Regions from separate parts of the Lysinibacillus sp. NPDC096212 genome, predicted to be linked through region 2. Evidence: riboswitches for the same ligand, from Rfam matches in the RefSeq annotation. Region 2 holds a riboswitch; each other region holds the start of a gene.
The links. A riboswitch is a leader RNA that binds a small molecule or an ion and turns the genes downstream of it on or off. The one in region 2 is predicted to bind cobalamin.
Positions count from the first base shown of each region.

Region 1: it holds a riboswitch for cobalamin, as region 2 does, so the genes downstream of both, ACIQ7T_RS16720 (ribonucleoside-diphosphate reductase subunit alpha) here and cobT (nicotinate-nucleotide--dimethylbenzimidazole phosphoribosyltransferase) in region 2, are expected to answer to the same signal.
Region 3: it holds a riboswitch for cobalamin, as region 2 does, so the genes downstream of both, ACIQ7T_RS10265 (hypothetical protein) here and cobT (nicotinate-nucleotide--dimethylbenzimidazole phosphoribosyltransferase) in region 2, are expected to answer to the same signal.

Region 1 covers NZ_JBIWFQ010000017.1:53,432-61,311, forward strand. Annotated here, with positions in the region: gene ACIQ7T_RS16705 (M23 family metallopeptidase) at 1-192, shown strand, start outside; gene ACIQ7T_RS16710 (DUF4190 domain-containing protein) at 239-514, shown strand; gene ACIQ7T_RS16715 (ribonucleotide-diphosphate reductase subunit beta) at 664-1,704, opposite strand; gene ACIQ7T_RS16720 (ribonucleoside-diphosphate reductase subunit alpha) at 1,717-3,930, opposite strand; cobalamin riboswitch at 4,093-4,280, opposite strand; gene ACIQ7T_RS16725 (hypothetical protein) at 4,391-5,074, opposite strand; gene ACIQ7T_RS16730 (ECF transporter S component) at 5,071-5,565, opposite strand; gene ACIQ7T_RS16735 (bifunctional adenosylcobinamide kinase/adenosylcobinamide-phosphate guanylyltransferase) at 5,804-6,196, opposite strand; gene ACIQ7T_RS16740 (histidine phosphatase family protein) at 6,145-6,744, opposite strand; gene cobS (adenosylcobinamide-GDP ribazoletransferase) at 6,717-7,526, opposite strand; gene ACIQ7T_RS16750 (bifunctional adenosylcobinamide kinase/adenosylcobinamide-phosphate guanylyltransferase) at 7,517-7,880, opposite strand, start outside.
Region 2 covers NZ_JBIWFQ010000001.1:35,412-43,291, reverse strand. Annotated here, with positions in the region: gene ACIQ7T_RS00230 (YheC/YheD family protein) at 543-1,307, shown strand; cobalamin riboswitch at 1,576-1,752, shown strand; gene cobT (nicotinate-nucleotide--dimethylbenzimidazole phosphoribosyltransferase) at 1,867-2,922, shown strand; gene ACIQ7T_RS00220 (trimeric intracellular cation channel family protein) at 3,030-3,635, opposite strand; gene ACIQ7T_RS00215 (methionine gamma-lyase family protein) at 3,913-5,163, shown strand; gene ACIQ7T_RS00210 (MerR family transcriptional regulator) at 5,412-5,786, shown strand; gene glnA (type I glutamate--ammonia ligase) at 5,870-7,204, shown strand; gene ACIQ7T_RS00200 (hypothetical protein) at 7,351-7,755, opposite strand.
Region 3 covers NZ_JBIWFQ010000008.1:60,273-68,152, forward strand. Annotated here, with positions in the region: gene ACIQ7T_RS10250 (ABC1 kinase family protein) at 1-1,110, shown strand, start outside; gene ACIQ7T_RS10255 (C40 family peptidase) at 1,567-2,781, shown strand; gene ACIQ7T_RS10260 (hypothetical protein) at 3,354-3,902, shown strand; cobalamin riboswitch at 4,137-4,342, shown strand; gene ACIQ7T_RS10265 (hypothetical protein) at 4,542-5,084, shown strand; gene ACIQ7T_RS10270 (ABC transporter substrate-binding protein) at 5,086-6,048, shown strand; gene ACIQ7T_RS10275 (hypothetical protein) at 6,285-6,536, opposite strand; gene ACIQ7T_RS10280 (tyrosine-protein phosphatase) at 6,684-7,451, shown strand; gene ACIQ7T_RS10285 (MATE family efflux transporter) at 7,707-7,880, shown strand, end outside.

The DNA of each region.
Region 1 (7,880 bases), on a different contig from region 2:
ATGAAAAAAGGCAGCGTAGTGGTGGCACAAGGCGATAAAGTAACAACGGGCCAAATACTTGGAAAAGTAGGAAACTCGGGTAATACAAGCGAACCACATTTACATATTCACGCCGAAAAGGATGGGAAAGGTGTACCGATAACATTTAATGATCGATTTTTAGTGCGAAATAGTTTAGTACGATCATATTAACGATAAATAAAAAATGCTTAAATTCTTAAAAGAGGGCGGATAGCGAATGTCTGAAAAAAATCAAACAAACAATAATTCTGTAATTTCTTTAACGCTTGGAATTCTATCATTGTTTATACCTTTTATTGGCTTTATCTTAGGCATCATCGGAATAGTTTTTTCAAATAAAGCTGTAAAAGAAATTAATACAACTAATGAAAATGGTAGAGGATTAGCAACTGCAGGTTTAATTTGCAGTATAATAGGGATTATTTTACAAGTCCTTGCGATTTTGGGGTATGTAGCCTTTTTCTCAATGACGGTGGTAAATAATAACGGCTAACATGAGCACATTTCGTGCGATTTCTATTGTTTTTGTCCCCCGAACCCATTTGTTTAACCTGAGCAATTTTTTTCTTTTACTTAAGCGTCCCCCTATTCTCACAAAAAAATCCACCTCCATGTTTTTTCAACATGGAGGTGGACTTGGCATTACAAATCATCAAAGCCGTTATCTTCTACATTAACCTTTACATACTGGCGAGAACGTTGCTCGAAGAAATCTGTCTTCCCTAAATCAACATCCTCATACGCTTTAACCCACTTTAATGGATTTTTGCGATAGCCTTCAAATGGACGCTCTACGCCAAGCTGATTACAGCGTACATTAGCATAGAAATGTACATAATCATGCACATCTTCCACATCGAGGCCAGCAATTTTATCGCCAATCACTTCATTGGCCCAATCGATTTCTAGTTGAACGGCTTCACGGAAGATTTCCTGTACACGAGCTGCTCGTTCAGGTGTATCGTATTCAGGATATTCCTCTAATAGCTCCTGATAAATTTTCACAAATAAATCGACATGTAGCTGTTCATCGCGATTAATATAATTAATCATCGTTGACGAGGCCACCATTTTTTGATTGCGTGCTAAATGATAGAAGAACGCAAAGCCAGAATAGAAGAATAAACCTTCTAAAATCACATCATAAACAATCGCTTCTAGCATATTTTCAACAGATGGCTCCTCGGAAAATGCTTGGTAGCCCTTAATAACGAAATCATTACGTCGCTCTAGCACTGGCTCTGTACGCCAAAAATCAAATGTACGATCCTGCTCGTCTTTGTTGACAATACTTGATAGCACGTAGGAATAAGAGTGATTATGGATTACCTCTTGTTGCGCTAAAATAATCATTAGTGCATTTAAACTTGAATCTGTTAAATAATCCGCTACTTTCCCCGCAAAATCGGTTTGTACACTATCTAATAGTGCTAGCAAGCCAATGATTTTTAAAAAGGATTCCTGTTCATCTGCTGATAGCTGTGGAAACTGTTTGACATCATTGCTCATATTAATTTCAAACGGTGTCCAGAAGTTCCCTAGCATTTTTTTATACTTAGGATATGCCCAGCTAAAACGCACATCATCCCAGTTCAAAATGTTAGAAGAACGTCCGTTGACAATTCCTGTTGAACGGTTCGGTGCATCTTTATCCATAATTTGTCGTTTTGTAATAGTTGTCATTGTTATTTCCTCCTAGCTCGCGCAAGACTCACATTCTAGCAATTCTACAGATGTTGAGCGCACATAATAAGTCGTTTTTACACCGCTCGCCCAAGCATTCATATGCAATGCTAGTAAATCTTTCGCCTTAATCGTATTTTGAACGTATAAATTAAGTGAAATGCCTTGGTCGATATGACGTGCTCGTGCAGCATTTTGCTTGATTGTCCAATTTTGATCGATGAAATAAGCAGATTTATAATACCAAGTTGTCACAGGTGATAGATCAGGTACTGTTACTGGAATTTTGTAATCCTTCTTCTCTTCTGAATAACTCTTTTGGAAGATCGGATCAATCGTAGCCGTACTGCCTGCTAAAATAGATGTTGATGAGTTCGGTGCAACTGCCATTACATAGCCGTTACGCATACCTTTCTCAGCAACCGCGGCGCGTAATGCATTCCATTTATGACTGTCATAGCCACGTTTGTCAAAATACGCACCCGTATGCCAATCTGAGCCTTCAAATAATGGGTAAGCTCCTTTTTCACATGCCAAATCGTTAGAAGCACGAATCGTTAAATATGCAATTTCTTCATATAGCTTGTCCGCAAACTCTACAGCTTCCTCAGACTCCCATTGAATTTCTTTCAAAGCTAATAAATGGTGCCAGCCAAACGTTCCAAGTCCAATACCACGGTAGCGTAGGTTCGTACGTTCTGCTTGTTTTACTGGAATTGTATTTAAAGCAATAACGTTATCTAACATACGTACTTGAACTGGGATTAATCGTTCTAGAACACCAGCCGGTACTGCTCTACCTAAATTGATAGACGATAAGTTACATACAACGAAATCTCCAGGCTTGCGACGTGTTACGATGACATCATCTTCAAGGGTAATAGACTCAAATTCAGTAGCTGACATATTTTGGAATATTTCTGTACACAGGTTCGAGCTGTAAACCATCCCTTCATGCTTATTCGGATTCATGCGATTGACTTCATCTCGATAGAACATAAACGGCACGCCTGTTTCAAGCTGAGAGCGCATAATACGCTTCATAATATCAATGGCTGGTACAACTTCACGACTTAACAATGGATTGGCGATACATTCCTCATATTTAGTACGGAAAGAGCCGTCACCCTTTTTCTCATCATAGAAATCCTCTAGTGAAAAGCCCATAACTTCTCGCACTTCATGTGGGTCAAATAAATGCCATTCCCCGCGCTCTTCTACCGTTTCCATAAATAAATCCGGTAAGCATAGCCCTGTGAAAATATCATGAGCACGCAAACGCTCATCCCCATTGTTTAAGCGTAAATCTAAAAACGTAAAGACGTCTTTATGCCAAACATCTAAATAGACAGCAATAGCGCCTTGTCGTTGACCAAGCTGATCGACTGAAACCGCCGTATTATTAAGTTGTTTAATCCATGGTAAAACACCACTTGATGCACCTTTAAAGCCTTTAATAGATGAGCCTCGGCTACGAATTTTACCCATATAAACACCAATACCACCGCCGTACTTCGATAATGTTGCGACATCTGTATTCGTGTCATAAATGCTTTGTAAACTATCATCTACTGTATCGATAAAGCAACTTGATAGCTGTCCATGTGTTTTACCTGCATTTGATAATGTTGGTGTGGCAACAGTCATATATAAATTACTCATTGCCCAGTAAGATTCACGTACTTTTTCTAAACGATTTTCTGTTTCATCCTGCATCAGAGTCATCGCAATGACCATCCATCGTTCCTGCGGTAATTCCACCGGTGTTTTCGTGTAATCACGGACTACATAGCGGTCCATTAATGTTTTTAAACCTATATACGTAAACAACTCATCTCGACTTGATTCTAAATAAGAAGCGAGTTCCTGAAGCTCCTGCTCACTATACTTTGTTGTTAAACTTTCATGATACAAACCAACTTCTGTATAGTGTGCTAAATGTTCTGGGAAAACCTTATAAACATCTTTCACTGAGACACCACGACGCATCGCAAATTGGTCATATAATTTTTCTAAATAAATTTGAGCTGCGACAAATGTCCAGTATGGCTCCTCTTCATCAATGAGGCTAAGCGTTTGTAAAATCATCGCATCTGCCCATGCTTCAAATGTGGCATTGTCGTTTTTTCGTAGCCATCGATCCGATAACCTCACAAAACTTTCGAGTTCATCCTCCGTGTAACTTTTCTTGAGCTTAGTCATTTGCTGTTCGATTTGAATTGTCATGTACACATTCTCTCCCTTTCCTTCTCCAGCAACACAAAAAGCGATCACGCAACATCTATCGGTTACGTGATCGCAGTAAAATCGGAAATGGAAATGAAGGATAAGCGCACAAAGAAGTGAACAAATCTCTCGCCTCCACTTCTCAATCCCCGAAGAATGTGTTGCTGTCTTGAACATATCGGCAGGTCTCCTGGCTCATGCTTCCTCCAAATGATCACCTTCCCGTTCTTCACAGTGGCCTACTCATCATTTGTCAGCACTTACAGTTGCGGGGACAGCTTCGGCCTAAGATGACTCTTTTTCCGAATTCCCTTTTAAACCATATTGGTACCGTTCGTCCAAAATACTATATATTGTGTTTTAACTCCTAAACAAATCTAACATATTGTGTTTATTGTTGCAATAGGCGATTTGCCCCTTGCAAGTTATAAAGTGCTACATTTTCTCGAAGCAAGCCCAATTACAATGCAGTTTTACGTAGTTTTTCAAAATTTCTAGGAAATTTTTTTTGTGCTAGCTGCTCTTTTTCAGGCTGTATTCCTAGCAAAACTACTGCACATGGACCAGCCGATTTCTCAACATCTAACGAACTTTTGACCTGTTGCTCGCTAAAAAGGCGGGTAAATTCTGCTTGTAGACCTTTTGATCCAACTGGCCATACTTGCTGCACAATCCCCTCTTTCCACGCCTGAAAAATAGGTTGGAGCTGTGCGACATCTTCAGGCTGAGCAAGGATTTCATTGCCTACAAGCGGTAATCCATAGGTGTACCAACTAAGCTGTTCATACTTAGTTGCTGTGTGTTTTTGCTGTTCACCTAGCATCGTTATAGATAATCCTGATTGTAGAGTCGGCATATTGGACTCTGTACTACCGTCTATCGGTGGACAATTAAGCCCCGCCTCATCAAAAACCTGCTGAATGCCTGCAACATAACGAGACCATGCAGCATCTCCTGAAAAATTAGCGAGTAAAATATGGTTTGGTAAAGCATTTGCAGCAAGCTGCTCTAAAAAAGTAACACGCGCCGTGAAGTATGCCGTTAGTTTGTCTGGAGCAGACACAACATCTTGTGGTTTTTCGCCAATGGCTGCGGCATTATCTGTTGTAGCAAACAGCTCACCTATTTTTATTGCATTTCTCAATGTACTCGACCTTCCTTACGCACAAACACCTTTGACAGAATTGGCATCACAATTGCAACGATCACCAGATTTACGAGTGTTGCCAATGGAAGACTAGTCAGTGACGCCCAGTAAAATGCCGGACTAATGATAAAGTAAAATGGTAAAGGTGCCACAACACCATTTAAAATAAGTGCCACGGGCCATTTCCAGAAATGCATTCCTTTTTTATGCATGACCCCAAAGACCCATACAACAATAAACATTTCTACTGCGATAATAATATGTAGTGGCCCTAGAGGGAAGCCAGTAGTTAAGGCTGAGATAAAATGCCCAATGACTCCCGAAACCCCAGCTAATACTGGAGATAAAAAGACAACGCTCAACAATGCAGGTGCAGAGTCAAGCGCTGCAGTTGAAATAAATGTTGGAATTTTAATGACTGCACCCACTGCACAAATTGCCGCAACCATGGCAGTGAGCGTCAATTTCATCAATCTTTGTCGATCCATCCCATTTCCTCTTTTCTTTAAATTTTTTATAATAGCGTGGGGTTGATTTCCGTTCCGGTTGGGCGCTTTCCTGGGGGCGTCCGATGAGCCGCTTCGCTGCGCTGCAGGGTCTCATCTGTGACGCTAATCCCCAAGGAGTCGCCCAACCTCCACTCCAATCAACTTATTTACAAAGCATACGTCCTTGGAAATCTTATCCCCAAAATGAAAAGCCTAATAAAATTTTTTTAAAACTATATCATTTGATTTGTTCGCCTATACCGTACCAAATGCGTACGACTTGTTCAGCTTCAGCGAATAATGCCTGGTACAAACGCCCACATGTATCACGCAACAATCGTGCCTGTTTTTCCATTGGCACAACCCCACGACCCATATCGGTCACTATTATATAGACCGCACAATTTTCTTCAAGAGTCTTTAGTCTTGTCAAAATGGTTTTGACAAGGGGTTCATCCTCCTCAAGATCTTGTGTCACGAGCCATTTCTCTATGTTTTTAATAACTAGTACATCACAGGCTGGGCTGTCATTAGGTAGATTGCCATCTACTAGCTCCACTTTTTGACCTTCGAACAAGTTCATGACATAGTCGGTTTTTCCACTATGGGCGCCTCCGATAAAGACATGCATCGCGCTCCCTCCTCCCAAGCCTTTCTTGTAAACGTTAAAGAAAATATTTTATCATGCGGTGATTGATACGACCAAAAAGTTTGCTCAGTCGGTGCAAATTCTACAAGAAGCGCTCGAATAACTCCACCATGGACAACGAGATGATAAACATCTTCGTCTTTTGGTAATGCCGTGAACCCTTCAATGACACGCGCACAAAAGGCATCAAAGCCTTCCCCCTTTGGAGGTGGTGACTGTACGGGATCATCTAACCATGCACAATAACGACTATCTGATTTTAAGTCATCATATGTGAGCCCTTCAAATTCACCGAAGTTCGACTCTCGAAATCTCCTATCAGACACATATGTTGCATTCGGAAAATAATGGGCTGCTGTTTCCCTACAGCGCAGCAAGTCACTACCATACACCTTAGTGGCATCTGAATCTACTATAGTCAGCAAAGATGCATCGGCTAATGAAGAATCTGTCCAACCGATATAACGCTTCTCCAAATTTTCCTTTGTTGGAGCATGTCTCATTAAGTGCACAATAACAACGTCACCCATAATACAACCTCCATTCCTTCAATTGATGCACCGAGTAAATCTCCAGAAACGCCACCAAAGTTGCGCACTGTAAATTGACGAAAGACTAAAAAGGCAATCGCTAATACAGCCATCAACACTAATGGAACAATGGAGAAACCTATGACAAACAACAAGCTACTATACGCCACAACTAATGTGATAAGCATAAAGCAGATAAGTGATCTCGGCTTAATATGTGTTTTAAAAAAGTAGGCAAGCCCCTTTTCCTTTGAGCATTTGAGCGACATAAAATAAAAGCTCATGCCTACTCGTGTTAATAACGGAATAAACACAGGCATCCATAGTGCAAACTTATGCTGCACGAATAACTCATGCAGTATCACAAATTTGCCAAGCACTAGAAATAACACGGACAGCACTCCAAATGCGCCAACACGTGGATCATCTAAAATTTCAAGCCGCTTCTCACGATCTCGATACGAAAAATAAGCATCTCCCATATCAATAAAACCATCTAAATGTAAACCACCTGTAAATAAGGCAAATAATCCGACAATCACAAAAGTAAGCAAAACCTCACTGCTTGCCGTCCATTCTGTTAAACTATAGATCACCGCCGCCACTGCGGTGCCCATAAGAGCCCCTATCCATGGTAAAAAGGCGAACATCCCGGTAATCGTTGCCTTCGTTAAAGGAATTTCTTTATGTACTGGCAAAACTGTAAAAAATTGAAACGCAAGTTGTATGCTATGCCAGAAATTTTTCATCGTCTTGCCACCTTCTTCATTTATTATTTCCACTTCTTTACGACACCATAATTTATTTCATATGCCTCATCCGCAATAGAAACGAACCATTGATGTAATTTTCCAAGCATTTGTCGATATAATTCTACTTCCTCGCTAGAATAAGGTGGCTCATCAAATAATTCGTTTGAGACGATAAAAAACGTCACCCTTTTCTCAAGTAACGTCTTTACCGCCTTTTTTAAAACATCAAGCTTTTGTTCTAAACAGCCAGGTTTTTCCACACAGGGAGTTCCCGTGTCAAAACCCTCGTAAAAAGCATTTGTCAGCCATGTCGTAACACAGTCCCATAACACAACATCTCCATCAGTCAGTTTACGTAATGTATTTGCAATGTCATAAGGTGCT
Region 2 (7,880 bases):
GTTATTAAGAGGAAAAGGCTCTTTTGATTTACATTTCGGAGTACCGAATGCCAACATTCATTATTATCTCTTACACCTAATGATCCTTATATCGATAGACCACTCGCCCAAATCCCTTTAAAACCGACTTCCTCTACAACTTTTGCGGAAAGACCGTTATGGGATTCCATTAAAAATTCAAGTTTGTCTGAATATATTTTTTTAAAAAAATTCGTCCTTTTTTTCAATATCTCCCATCTCCCCATACTCGACATGTCTATATGACTAAAAGTAAAGATTAGCAGGGCAAATATATTAGAAGCTAATGATTTTGAAATCAATAAAATGGATGCATTGAGAACAATCATAATGCTACTTTTCTAGTGTAGAAAATTTATTATGACTCTAACAGAAAAATAGGAGATATTAGTCGCGTTACCAAGTCTCGCTCACCCATGCAAGATAAATCTATTTACATACAATACAGTAACCTCCATAAGTGGGGAGGACTACACTATTAATACAAAAGAAATAAAAATATCTAACTAAATGAGGTGAGTTTATTGAAAAATGGACTTGGAAAATGGGAACAATTCTTACTTTTAAAACAAAATCCTTTAACAACTGACTGCATTCCAGAAACAACACTTTACAGTCTAGAAAATCTAATCTATTTATTAAATAGGTATGAGTATGTTTATGTGAAACATAATAGCGCTGGACAAGGAAGAGCAATTTATAAAGTCTGCAAAAGAAAAGATGGACACTATTGTTTTAACGGATTTACCATGCAAGGTGAAGAAATAAGTAAATGTGTGGCAGCAATTGAGGATTTCCACCAAGTTCTACATCCATATGAGAAACACGGTAGATTAAGCGGAATTTATATTATACAGGAGGGGGTTAAAAGTCTAACCCCTGATGGGGATTCAATATCCATTCGTGTTCATGTTCAAAATCTAAAGGGAAAATGGATAATTGGTGGAATTTACGGAAGGCTTGCAACTGAGGATCATGGGATTGTCAATTCAAATCGGGGTTCTCAAGCAATATCGATTGAAGAATTATTATCAGGTTATTTGATGATGGATAATACAAAGAAAGATCAAACAATAGACTCTCTAAAAGAAGATTCAATTTTAGCATCTGAAGTAATAGCATCCCACTTTCCTTGTAGAGAATATGGCATTGATTTTGGAATAAATCTTGAAGGAAAACCTATATTATTTGAAGTAAATACAACGCCAAGCATACGTAGTTTTGCCAAAGTTGATAGGGCGATCTGGAAGAATATTGTTGAGATTAGGAAAATGCAAAATGAAGGCTAAGTTTGAAATGTAGTTATTTTTCATGTTAGTCATCAGCATATTTCTATTCAATAGACTTACATCAAAAAATTACTTTCCCTACTATAATTTTAGGAAAGAAGAAACTTAATTGCATCCGTTACTTGTGAACGATTAGGGATTTACCTAGAAAAAATGGATTATGGTTGGGTAGGCGCGATATGAATCAATTTTCGAAGGAATGCCTGGAACAATTTTCCGTTTAATCAAATATATTGACACAAAAACCACTTTGACGTAGATTTAAACTAATTGCATAAAAGCATTAGGTGCCCATTGCGGGAGAATAGGGAATAAAGTGAAAAGCTTTAGCGGTCCCACCACTGTAAAAGGGAGTTTCATAGAGAATGCCACTAGCGTCTTGCTGGGAAGGTTCTATGAAATGTTGAAATTGAGCCAGGAGACCTGCCTATCTGCTTCGGTTATATAGACGATGGAAAAGTCTGTAGTTTATTTGTTATGGAATAAACTACAGGCTTTTTATTTTTTTCTCTAAATCATTCTTCGAGTAACAAGGGCAAAAAAGAAAGGGGAAATTTTCATGCAATTATTACAACAGACGATTCAAAACATTCAAAGTGCTGACCACAAAATGATGGAGAAGGCAAGGGAACGCATAGATGCACTTTGCAAGCCTCCTGGAAGCTTGGGGAAACTGGAGGCTCTTGCTGTACAACTATCTGGAATTACAGGAGACCTATTTCCTGCGATTGATAAAAAGGCGATAATTGTCTGTGCAGCAGACCATGGTGTTTGTGATGAAGGGGTAACACCTAATCCACAAAATGTGACGGTCTTTCAAACATTAAATTTTCCTAGAGGAGGAACAGGTGTCTGTGCTATCGCAAAAATCACAGATGCAAAAATTGTTACAGTAGACGTTGGTGTAAAAGAGGATATTCCACATGATGCTGGTGTTATCATGAAAAAAATTAAATATGGCACGGACAATATGGCAAAAGGTCCTGCTATGTCAAGGGAAGAAGCCATTCAATCCATTGAAGTAGGAATTGAGGTAGCAACGGAAGAAATTAAAAAAGGAATCAATGTACTCGGGACAGGCGAAATGGGGATCGGTAATACGACTCCAAGTGCTGCAATATTATCGGTTCTTCACGAATGTCATCCAAATGAAGTGACAGGCTTTGGTGCAGGAGTAGGACCAGGGGGGATAGCACATAAAGTAGAAGTCATTCACAATGCTATTGCATTAAATAAACCAAATCGCGATGATGCTATTGATATTCTTGCAAAGGTCGGTGGATTAGAAATAGGCGCTATGGCTGGAGTAATACTTGCCGCAGCTGCACATCGTAAACCAGTTGTTATTGATGGCTTTATTTCTACTATTGCTTCACTTATTGCATACGAACTCGAACCAAACGTAAAAGACTATATCATTCCATCTCATGCCTCTGAAGAACCAGGTGCAAAAATTGCTGCTGAAATGCTCGGAGTTGAACCGATGTTGCAGATGAATATGCGATTGGGTGAGGGCTCTGGTGCAGCTTTAGCCTTTCCTATTTTAGACGCAGCATGCTCTATGATGAAAAATATGGCTACTTTAGAAGAAGCTATGTTGCTGTTGAAAGATTAACTTTAGTCGCTGCTGAGGATGTACGGAGTTTGTGATAAATAAGGAATTTATAAATTCAAAAAAGCCCAAATCTGATATTTGGGCTTTTTAATTATGCAACAGTATAACTATGCTCGATTCAACCTCCGTAACGGTAAACGCCATTTCTTCATGTATGAAAGTATTCTTAGTACTGTGATCACTCCAAATAATACATATAAAAAGATATCCCCTGAAAATAGTTGAAGTCCGATGATAAGCCCGGCTAGCGCTGCCCAAACACCATAGATTTCATCACGAAGAACTAACGGTTTACGTCTAGCTAATAAATCGCGAACAATTCCACCACCTGACCCTGTTAAGACAGCAGCTACAATAACGGCACTAATAGGCATGTCGAGCTTCACAGCATAAAGGGCACCTTGAATCGCAAATGCCGATAATCCGATAGCATCAGTGAAATTGCCCCAGCGATGCCAATGCTGAATGAGACGATGTGGAAATAAGAAAAAAATTGTGATGGCTGCAATGGCGATTTGAAACATCATATCTTGACCCCACAATGTTGTTACAGGTAAACCTATGAGTAGATTTCGTATAGCTCCACCGCCGAAAGCAGTTACGATACCGAGTATATAGACACCGAATAAATCGTATTCTTCCTCCATTGCAATTATTGCCCCGGAAATTGCGAAGGCAATTGTTCCAATGATACTAAAAACCTCCCAAGCCAACCCTTTCACCCCTTATGTGAATAAATCATTTCATGTTGTTGTAGATTAGTTACTAGAAAATATTAAAGTTACCTTTTTTTGTATCTAGAAGTTTTTGCAAAGAAAAGCATCGACTTTTGATTCGGAATTATCAGATATCAAATACCTTATTATAACAGAATTAAATAGATTTAGTTGGTCATTTAACTTAGTGCCTAATGAAATTAGCAAGCTTTGCAGGCAAGCTCACAAATTGATAAGATAAGATTTGAACAAATGTGAAATGGAGAAGAACATAATGACTTTTACAACCAATTTATCAGAAGAAACACTAGCATTAGCTGCTAAAATAGAAGAAAAGGTACGCCCTTTTCATGCAAAGGTAGAAGACATGGCATTCTTCAATCAACAAAAAGTGCTTGCTGCGTTCCGAAAGCATCAAGTTAGTGATTATCATCTGCACCCGTCTAATGGTTATGGCTATGATGATGAGGGGCGTGACAATCTAGAACGAGTTTATGCAGAGGTCTTTGGAGCGGAGGCTGCCATTGTACGTCCGCAAATTATTTCTGGTACACATGCAATTACACTTAGCTTATTCGGAGTACTACGTCCAGGTGATGAATTACTTTATATTTCGGGTCAGCCGTATGATACATTGCAATCAATAGTTGATGGTGGCGATAAGGATACTGGCTCGTTAAAAGATTATAAAATCGGTTATAGCCATGTGGATTTAATCGATAATCAAGAGATCGATTGGGAAGGTGTTGCAGCTGCAATTACAGCAAACACAAAAATGATTGCTATCCAACGTTCGAAAGGCTATGCAACACGCCCATCCTTTACCATTTCGCAAATTACAGAAATGTGTGCAAAAATCCGTGAATTAGCACCAAATGCGGTTATTTTCGTTGATAATTGCTACGGTGAATTTGTTGAGGCACAGGAACCGACCGAGGTTGGGGCTGATTTAATAGCAGGCTCGCTCATTAAAAATCCTGGCGGAGGCTTAGCGAAAATTGGTGGTTACATTGCGGGGCGTGCAGATTTAGTAGAAAAATGTGCTTATCGAATGACATCACCAGGTATTGGTGCTGAAGCAGGAGCAACATTAAATACGCTTGGTGACTTCTATCAAGGATTTTTCCTTGCACCACATGTAGTATCTCAAGCATTAAAAGGTGCCATTTTCACAGCTGCTATGCTAGGGGAAATTGGCATGAATACATCACCAAGCTATGATGCTAATCGTACAGATTTAATTCAATCGGTTTCTTTCCAAACCGCGGAACAAATGATTGCTTTTTGCCGTGAAATTCAAGCGAACTCACCAATTAATGCGCATTATGCACCAGAACCGGCGTATATGCCTGGCTATGAGGATGATGTCATCATGGCAGCTGGAACATTCATTCAAGGTTCAAGTATTGAGCTGACAGCAGACGGTCCTATTCGTCCGCCATTTACAGCATTTATTCAAGGTGGGTTAACATACGAGCACGTAAAATTTGCAATTTGTAGTGCTGTTCAAAAAATCCAAAAATAGGTAACGAAAAACTATTCAAAACTTCCATTTTGAATAGTTTTTTTATTGATGGACGAAAAGTTGAAGGTGACCTTTGTTAAAACGTATATTAGCAGAAATCACTCCTACGTTAGGATCATAAACTTAGTTTTTTACAATTTTTCGTCAGTTCAAAAAAATTATTTTATCTCATGTTAGGAAACCTTACATGAGTGGTTGACAGTGTAAATTTTTCGTTATATTATTAGCAGGTATTGGAGGGGACTTAAATGAGTCGTGAAATTAGACGAACTATGCCGTTATTATCTATGAATATCGTAATGCAATTGACAGAGCTTTCGGCACGTCAGATTCGTTATTATGAAGAACACCATTTAATTGAGCCGCACCGAACAGAAGGCAACCGTCGAATGTTTTCATTAAATGACGTCGATACACTGCTGGAAATTAAAGATTATTTGGATCAGGGTATGAACATGGCGAAAATTAAAAAGCTGTTCGCTAAAAAGAATGAACCTGTTTCAACAGATGAACGTGATTTAAGTGACTCAGAATTACGTCACATCATGCGTGAAGAAGTGCGTCAAGCGCAGCGCATGCAAAAATCATCCATCCGACGTGGGGATTTATCTCGATTCTATTAATAAAAAGCAACATCATTCATTTCTTTATTAATAGAGTAGGGTAATAATAAAAAGCTAGACAATTTATAGGAGTGTGGAAAACTGTGGGTAAATACACTAAAGAGGACATTAAACGTCTAATCGAAGAAAAAAACGTAAGCTTTATACGTCTACAATTTACAGATATTCTTGGCACAATCAAAAACGTTGAGATTCCTGTAAGCCAACTAGACAAAGCACTAGAAAACAAAATGATGTTTGATGGCTCATCCATTGAAGGCTTCGTACGTATCGAAGAATCAGATATGTATTTATATCCTGATCTAGATTCTTTCGTAGTGTTCCCTTGGACTTCTGAAAAAGGGAAAGTAGCACGTTTCATCTGTGATGTATACACTGCTAAAGGCGAGCCATTTGCTGGTGACCCACGAAACAACTTAAAACGTATCCTTAAGAAAATGGAAGATATGGGATTCTCAAGCTTCAATTTAGGACCTGAGCCAGAATTCTTCTTATTTAAATTAGATGCAAAAGGTGAACCGACATTAGAAGTGAACGACCACGGTGGTTACTTCGACTTAGCACCAACTGATCTTGGCGAAAACTGCCGTCGTGATATCGTATTAGAGCTAGAAGAAATGGGCTTTGAAATTGAAGCGTCTCACCATGAGGTAGCTCCTGGACAACATGAAATCGACTTCAAATATGCAAACGCAATCACAGCTTGTGACAATATTCAAACGTTCAAATTAGTTGTTAAAACAATTGCACGTAAACACGGTCTACATGCTACATTCATGCCGAAGCCATTATTCGGTGAAGCGGGTTCTGGTATGCACTTTAATGTTTCGTTATTTAAAGGTAAAGAGAATGCATTCTACGATGAATCTACTGAATTAGGCCTTTCTGAAACAGCAATGCAATTCATGGCAGGTGTGCTTGGCCACGTTCAAGGCTTCACAGCTGTGACAAATCCAACAGTTAACTCTTATAAACGTCTTGTACCAGGTTATGAAGCGCCATGTTATGTAGCATGGTCAGCTCAAAACCGTTCACCACTTATCCGTATCCCATCAGCACGTGGTCTTTCAACTCGTGTAGAAGTACGCTCTGTGGACCCATCTGCTAATCCGTATTTAGCGATGGCTGTTATTTTAGAAGCTGGTCTTGAAGGGATCCGTCGAAACTTAACACCACCAGCTGCTATTAATCGAAACATCTACGTGATGTCTGATGAAGAGCGTAAAGCGAATGGTATCGCAAACTTACCACCAGCACTTGATGATGCTTTAGCATTACTTGCTAAAGATGAAGTAGCTCAAGCAGCTTTAGGTGAGCATATTTATGCAAACTTTAAAGAAGCAAAAGAAATCGAGTTTGACATGTATCGTACAACAGTACACCAATGGGAACGCGATCAATATTTAAAAATGTACTAAAAATATTAACCGAGTGCCTAGTATAGGTGCTCGGTTTTTCTTATGAAATTAAGAGATCGATAGTAAAGATAGAAATAGGTATTTTCATAGGAGTATGCTATAAAAAAATGAAGCGATGAGGTATTACTAACCTCATCGCATATTTTTTAATAGCCCATATGATGATGACCCATATGATGATCCATAGGATGGCACATATGATGACCCATATGATGATGGCCCATGTGATGGTGCCCCATATGATGATGTCCCATATGATGATGTGGCATATGGCAAGGCTCAGGTGGCATCTCGCAAAGTGTGTGTGTTTCGCAACATTCTTCCACTACACATTCAGTGCAAGGGAAATGATATTGATGATCAATTATATGTTTGTTAACTGTTGTAATATGTGCTGGTTGTACATGAGGTACGACCGTATGGATGTAATTAGTGCGTACATATTCCTCTGGTGGACAACAATGTGGTTGTTCAAATTGAGTTGGGCAATGCTGCGGTGGACAACAATGTGGACCTGCGTGATGATGATGATGATGCATACGTCTATGCATGGTAAAACCTCCTGTTTTGATAAGTTGTGGTTCATAATTAACATATGAGATGAAAGACGGTATGGTCTATTTGTATGCCTATTAAGGGCTAGTTAAATCTCTTAGGCAATCAAAATAGGTATGAT
Region 3 (7,880 bases), on a different contig from region 2:
TTTGGCGATGGGTTACGCGAGGAAGTTCATTTAGATATTGAGGCTCGTAATACATTGCAGGTGACGAATGCTCTTACTAAAAGCGATTATAAGGTGAAGATTCCTAAAATCTATACAAAATACTGTAATGAAAATATTATTGTCATGGAATATGTACGGGGGAAAAGCGTTGCAAATGCTGCGGCTGAATTTAATCGATTAGGAAATAATCGTAGGCAGTTTGCACGGACTGTTTTATACTCCTTCATTGAACAGATGCTTGTTTCGGGTATATTTCATGCAGATCCACATCCAGGAAATATTCAGATTGATGAGACGGATGGCACACCGATCCTCCTTGATTTTGGGGCTGTTGGCCGTTTGGGAGCTACACAACAAGAGGGCTTAAAGCTAATTTTAATGGGGATTCATCTAAATGATTCAAATACTTTATTTGACGGTGTAACATTATTGGTTGAAAACGCTGATCATGCAGATCGTGCAAAGATAGAACAAGCAATTGATCAAATTCTCTTGAAAATTTCTTACGTGGATCGAATTCCGACAGAAGAATTAATACATGCGTTATTTACGGTTGTTCGGGATTTTGGTCTTGCTTTCTATCCAGCAGTAGGTTTAGCGCTGCGTTCATTAGTAACATTAGAGGGGACTTTACGGGTAATTGACCCGAATTTTGATATTTTTACGGAAGCAAAAGATTTTTCATCTGCATATATGCGAGCATCCTTCCTGAAGCCATTTAAAGAACCGATGGCAACGAAGGAACGTTTACAAGAAGAATTAGCAATGCTTATTCCGGCATTGCGCAAAATGCCAAGACGAGTTAACCAGCTCATTCAACGGGTAGAGAGTGGAAAAATTATCTTACATCACGATGTTTTTTCGGATGAGGATAATGCTCGTTTTATTACAAATTTGTTTTCCCGTTTCGTCTTACTTCTCGTAGGTATTACCTTTGGCATTGTTTCTGTAGCACTTTTAGCAATCTCGCAATTTATTCGTGATGCATACGCTGTTTATTTAAATACAGCTGCATACTTGGGATTGTTTTTATGTGCCATACTTTTGGTACGCCTTTCTATCCAAGCGTTACGTTCTATGAGGCAATAGGAAGCGCCAACTTGGAGTGGAAATTAATATCTTTGTTCATTGAAATACATTTGCGACAAGATGAGGTAGGGGAAATGCTCCCTTACCTTTTTTTATTTTAACTTCTTTTAGCCGATTCTGGACGCAATTATGCAGAGGCATAATGGGTAAATGTTCTCGAGAAATATTACAAAAACATTACAAAACAGAAATTGGGTCTAATGGTAAAGCAGTTAAAAACGTTGTTATGTAGAATAAAATGTAGTTTTGTAGAATTTAATAGAATTTACGTGAATATTACAAGAATGTTGCGAGTTTTACTAAACGATTAAAAAGCCGTGAAATAGTATAAAAGTTATGCTAATAATGCTAAACTTTAAAAGGCTAATAAATATATAAGAGAAAATAAAAGAAATCGTTCCAGTGATTACATTAAAATACGAAGAGCGAAATTGACTAGTGAAGGGGAAGAATAACGTGGGTAAACGCAATAAATGGCGTAAGTCGATGGTGCTAGCATTAGCACTAGCTGGCGGCTTATTATTTAATACAGTTCAACCAACCGTAGTGCACGCAGAAGAAACATCTCAACAAATGATTGATAAGAAAGCTAAAATAGATACAGAGGTTAAAAAGCTACAAGAAGAATTAACTAATTTACAAAAAGAGATCGATGAAAAAGTAAAAGTATTTAACAAAGTACAAGCAGATATTAAAGAAGTTGATGCAAATATTGTAGATACTAAAAAACGTATTGAGCAACGTTCAACAATTTTAAGTGAACGTATGGCTGCATACCAAGCTCAAGATAACACTGTAGGTATATATTTAAGTGCTGTTCTTGAATCGAAAAGCTTTGCAGATTTAATGGACCGTGTCGTAGCGGTAAAAACATTAATGGATGCTGACCAAGAATTAGTAGATCAACAAGAAGCGGATAAGGCTAATTTAGAGAAACAAAAAACAACATTAGATGAAAAACAAAAAGAGCTTCAAAAACAATTCCAAGAGCTTCAACAAAAGGAAAGCGAAATGGAAGTAAAAAAAGCTGAGAATGAAGCGAAATCTCTAGCTTTAAAGGCACAAATTGCAACGAAACAAGAAGAAGAACGTTTAGAAGCAGAACGTAAAGCAGCAGAGGAAGAAGCAGCTCGTTTACGTGCACTTCAAGCAGCTACTCCAGTAGTACAAGCAACAAATAACGACGTTAACAATAATACTAGTAACAATAATAATAGTAACAGTAACAGTAATACTAGCAACACTAACAATAGTGGCAAAGCGAACAATGAAAAATCACTACAAAAAGTCGTTGTTGGTTCTGGTTCAGGTACTGCATCTTCAGGTGATGCAATTTCAACTGCAAAGCAATTCTTAGGCCGTAGCTATGTTTGGGGCGGCAGTAACCCATCAACAGGATTTGACTGTTCAGGTCTTGTGCAATGGTCTTACAAACAAGCAGGCGTATCTTTACCACGTACAGCATCACAACAATATTTAGCAACACAACGTATTTCAGCAAGTGAAGCACGTGTAGGTGACCTAGTATTCTTCAGCTATGGTTCAGGCATAGCGCATGTAGGTATTTACTTAGGAAATAACACGATGATCGATGCTCAAAATAAAGGTGTTGTCATTGAATCACTTGATTGGTGGAATCAATATTTAGTAGGCTTCGGTCGTATTCAATAAGCCCTACTATTATATAGACGATTTAAATAGCGAAAAGGTCATCTTTGTAAAAAAAATTACAAAGATGACCTTTTTTAATATTTGACGGTATTCAAGATTTTGCGAGTAAACCTATCATCCCTGATATAGTGATCCATTAATTTAGGCTCGACTAGTCGATGAATAATGAGTAAAATAACATCTAGGATGAATTTATTTACATAAGTAGATATATTTACTACCATATTACCAGTTACTAAAATGAAAATAGAGCCGATGTAAGGTATAGCATCAATTATCCATATAATGATTGCCATCGTTATAGCGTATTTCGCTTGGATTCATAGAAGGCTAATTCCGATTATAAAGCTAACATGTAAAATGTGTCTTTTATAGCCGAAAGAAATGTTTCCTTGCATAATGATACTCATTTCTGATAATTTTGAAATATAATAATTAGGTACCTTACTTTGAAATTAAAAGTGTTTGTGACTTTAGTTTCGTAGTAGTAAAGTAACGAATGATAGAAATTAATACAATACTTACAAGTTTACCATTTTTACGTTCTGAAACAATAAAGGTAGGGATGAATCATGGAAAAAGAGATTTTGCAACTTTTTAGTAATTTAACAGAGCGTGACCTTGATATTCAATACAAATCATACGAAGAATTAATGAAAATTATGCAAGAACCAGTTGATTGGACATATTCAGTTTGGGAACAACTTGTTCAAGCTCTTACATACAAAAACGGACATGTACGTGCAAGTGCTGCACAATTTTTATGCGCATTGGCAGCAAAAAGTGATCCCGAAGAAAGAGTATTAGAGGACTTCTTAAAGATTTGGGCAGTAACGTATGATGAAAAAACAGAAACTTCGAGGCATACTTTGCAGGCGATTTGGAGAATAGGTTTAGCAGGGCAGGTACAAAGAGATTTAGTCGTGTCATATTTGGCGAAAAGATTTCAAATATGCTTAGACGAAAAGCACCCGACATTGATACGCTATGATATTATTGTATCTTTTAAAAAGCTATTCGATGCAACGAATGACCCAAAACTACTAGAGATTGCTCGACGTTTAATTGAAGAAGAAGAAGATGTTAAATGCAAAAAGAAATATAAGAATGCCATCCGTTAAAAGATGTAAAATAGCTGTTTTTTTTGCGCATGCTTTCGTTGAGAGATAGCTTTTATAACATCAATCTATGAAATATAACAAATACCTGCACGAGCATGTGAAATGCCCGTGGGGTAACGAATACACCCGCGTGCATAAGGTGATACCTGCATGATCTTTATCCATCGTATTTGTTTATTCTAATTCCACAGCTATTTTTTCCTATTAATCTATGTTAAACTGCTAAACAAGTGAATAATTCTTGCAGAATAAGGGTGCTAAACTATAGCATAATCGGGAATTCGGTGAAAAACCGAAGCTGTTTCCGCAACTGTAAGTACAGGAATCATAAAGATATACCACTGTCGAATTATCTGATGGGAAGGTTTTTATGACTCACAACATGATTGAATGTAGTGAACTGTACAAGCCAGGAGACCGACCTTTGTTTGAACGTATGATAACTCTTCGGAAGCTAGGAGAATATGCGGCAATTACATAGGCTATGTTGTGTCTATACGACACTATTATGTTATTTTCGTTGTTTCCTTAGGAGTGGGAACAACGTTTTTTTATGTACACTTATCTTTCACCTGCTGGAATCCTAAGAAGGTGTGAATAAAGTAAGAATTTTTCACGAAGGAAAGCGGGGACTTAGATTTGAAAAAAGATGCACGTTATTCTTGTTATCCATTTATGCGTGAAAAGGCATCAACGGTAGATTTTGAAATTCGAACAGATAGCCTTACAACACATATTGGCGTCGCTTTGGTGGCGGTAAAAAAGGAAACGGTAGAGGTAGTAGTAGATGATTTACTAGCCATTTTACCAATGGCTTACCATGTAAATGGCTCAGTACGAGGTAAATTGGCGGTAACTGAAGATAATTTGACTTGGCTAAGTAATCGCTATGATTTCTATGTTAGTCATGTTAAGGATGAAATACAAAACTTTGTATTACCTCAAGGGACAGAGGCTGCTACTGCATTACATTTATGCCGTAGTGAGGCGAAAAAATCATATCGCGTTTTGCACAAAGTATCTGAAGAACGGGAAGTACCTGCTATTCTCTTTGATTATTTAGGATTACTAGCCAATGTCTTTTTTGTAATGGCTGTCTTTATGAATCAGCAGGCTGGTATTGCTGAAATACCGTTTATTAGTAAGTCATACCCGATGAAAAAGAAAAAGGAGAATCAATGAAATGAAGAAAATGTTTAAGCTACAATGGCTTTCTGTGTTAATGTTAGCACTCGTTTTAGTTGGCTGTGGCGCGAAAGAGGATATTAATAAAGAGACTATTTCTAAGGAAGATCAACAAGTTGAGAAAACTAGCTATAAAGTTAAGGATGACCGTGGCGTAGAAGTAGAGTTTGCTGCCGCACCTAAAACTATTGTTTCATTGCAACCAAGTAATACAGAAATTTTATTTGCTCTAGGTGTGGGGGATAAAATCGTTGGTGCAACTGAATATGATACGTATCCGGAAGAAGCGCAAAAAATTGAACGTGTTTCTGATTCTGTAAAATTCAATAGTGAGCGTATTTTAGCGTTAAAGCCAGATGTCGTTATTGCCTATACAACTGGAGGCGATGAAGAAAATTTAAATGCCTTAAAAGGTCTCGAAGATGCAGGTATTAAAGTGTTTGCCATTCAATCGGCTAAAACATTTGATGATGTGTACGGGGATATCCAACAAATCGCAACAGTTATGGGAATCAAAGATAAAGGCGACAAGTTAAATGATGATATTAAAGGTAAAATTGCAGAAGTCCAAGCAAAAGTTAAAGATGTGAAAGAACCAAAAAATATCTATTTAGAAATTAGTCCGAAGCCAGACATATATACACCTGGTTCTGGTACATTCCAACAAGAGATTTTAGATGCTGCAAATGTTAAGAACGTTTTTGCTGACCTCAAAAGTTGGGCAAAGGTATCTGAGGAAGATATTATTGCAAAAAATCCAGATGTCATTTTAACAACCATAAACTATGGGGAAAACCCAACGGCAGAAATCCTCTCTCGTGATGGATGGAATTCAATCACTGCCATTCAAAATAAAGCGGTGTATTCTATAGACACTGATATTTCAAACCGTCCGGGTCCGCGTATTGGCGAAGCTGTTGAGTTAATAGCAAAAGCAGTTTACCCTGAGTTATTTAAATAGTATTTTGGAGCTGTCCTTTATCAAGGGCAGCTTTTTTGATGGATAATAGTGAAATGTCAGGGTAAAAACCCGTTTCTCTTCGGTGAAGAAGTGTCGGTTGGAGTGGATAACTGATCCGCTTTGAAGAGAAAGTGATCGGTTGGAGTGGATAACTGATCCGCTTTGAAGAGAAAGTGATCGGTTGGAGTGGATAACTGATCCACTTTGAAGCAGAAGTGATCGGTTAGAGTGGATAACTACTCCGCTTTGATGAAGAAGTGATCAGTTGGAGTGGATAACTGCTCCGCTATGAAGCAGAAGTGATCGGTTGGAGTGGATAACTGCTCCGCTATGATGAAGAAGTGATCAGGTAGAGTGGATAACTGCTCTGCTTTGAAGAGAAAGTGATCGGTTAGAGTGGATAACTGCTCTGCTTTGATGAAAAAGTGATCGGTTAGAGTGGATAACTGCTCCGCTTTGATGAAAAAGTGATCAGGTAATACGGCCATCTCCCCGCTTCAATAAAGATTCGCTGAAATCCCCCCCTCAGCGTTCAAAGTAGCGTATGACATTCCCTAGTGCGAAAATTGGTATTATATCGAATTGTTCTATAATATAGAGGTAAGCATGCTTGCTAACAGAGAGAGGTGCAGTGAATGAAACAGCTTGATATGAAGATTGTTCCGTTTGAAGCAGTTTATAATTTTCGTGATATGGGTGGTTATAAGTCGAGAGATGGGCGTACTGTTAAGAATGGTTTGATTTATCGTTCAGCAGCACTTGGTAAAATGACGAAAACAGATAAGGAGCTATTTAAAACGCTAGGTGTGAAAACAATTTTTGATTATCGAGACAACCATGAGGCTCAAAATAATCCTAATCCGGTATTTCCGTATGCCAAGTATATTCAAATACCAGCAAAGGGAAATCATGCTTTTGAGATGCCTACAAACACTGGTGGAAAAGATTTTTATAAGATTGTAAGCCTAGAGATGTTCCGAGAATTTTATGCACAAATGCCTTTTAATAATGACTCGTTTAAAAAGTTAATAGCAACGATTCAACAACCTGAAAATTTAGGGCTTGTTCACCATTGTGCGGTTGGGAAGGATCGAACAGGTATTGGCAGCGCACTTATTTTACTGGCGTTAGATGTACCTGAGGAAACGATCATGGAGGACTATTTAGATACAAATGTACATCTACGTCCCTTAGTAGAACGAATGGCTCAGACAATTCAGCAAGATTATAGCGATCGAGAATTACAGCAATTTTACGCCTTAATGTCTGCCCGTGAGGACTATTTACAATCGGCATTTGATGCAATGGATAACCGATATGGTTCTAAGACTGCTTTTTTAGAGCGAGAGTTTGGTTTAACAACAGAAAAACGTAAGCAATTGCATGACCATTGCTTACTATGATAAGAAACCCTTTCGCATAAAATTGTGAGAGGGATTTTTTACGTATTATACTACCTTTACAATGTTTCGTTATAAATACTCTTTACACCCTAAAAATCTATGATAAGATACTATATATTTTTATCCCGCTGTAACGGGCAGTCATTTAACTGTACCGAAAGCGAAGCGTCAGGTACAAAACTCTCATCTCAAAATCGGTAGTTGGGAGATTAACTGCCCGTAAAATTCTTATGAAGCGTATAGGAGAAGTTGAAATTGTCAGACACAGTAAGAGAAAGTGATATAAAAGAGACAAATAAGTTAAGCTTGTTCCATTTAACGTGGCCGATATTTTTAGAAGTATTTTTATTTATGTTAATGGGACTAGCAGATACTTTTATGCTTAGTGCTTTATCAGATAATGCAGTATCAGGGGTTGGTGCAGCCAAT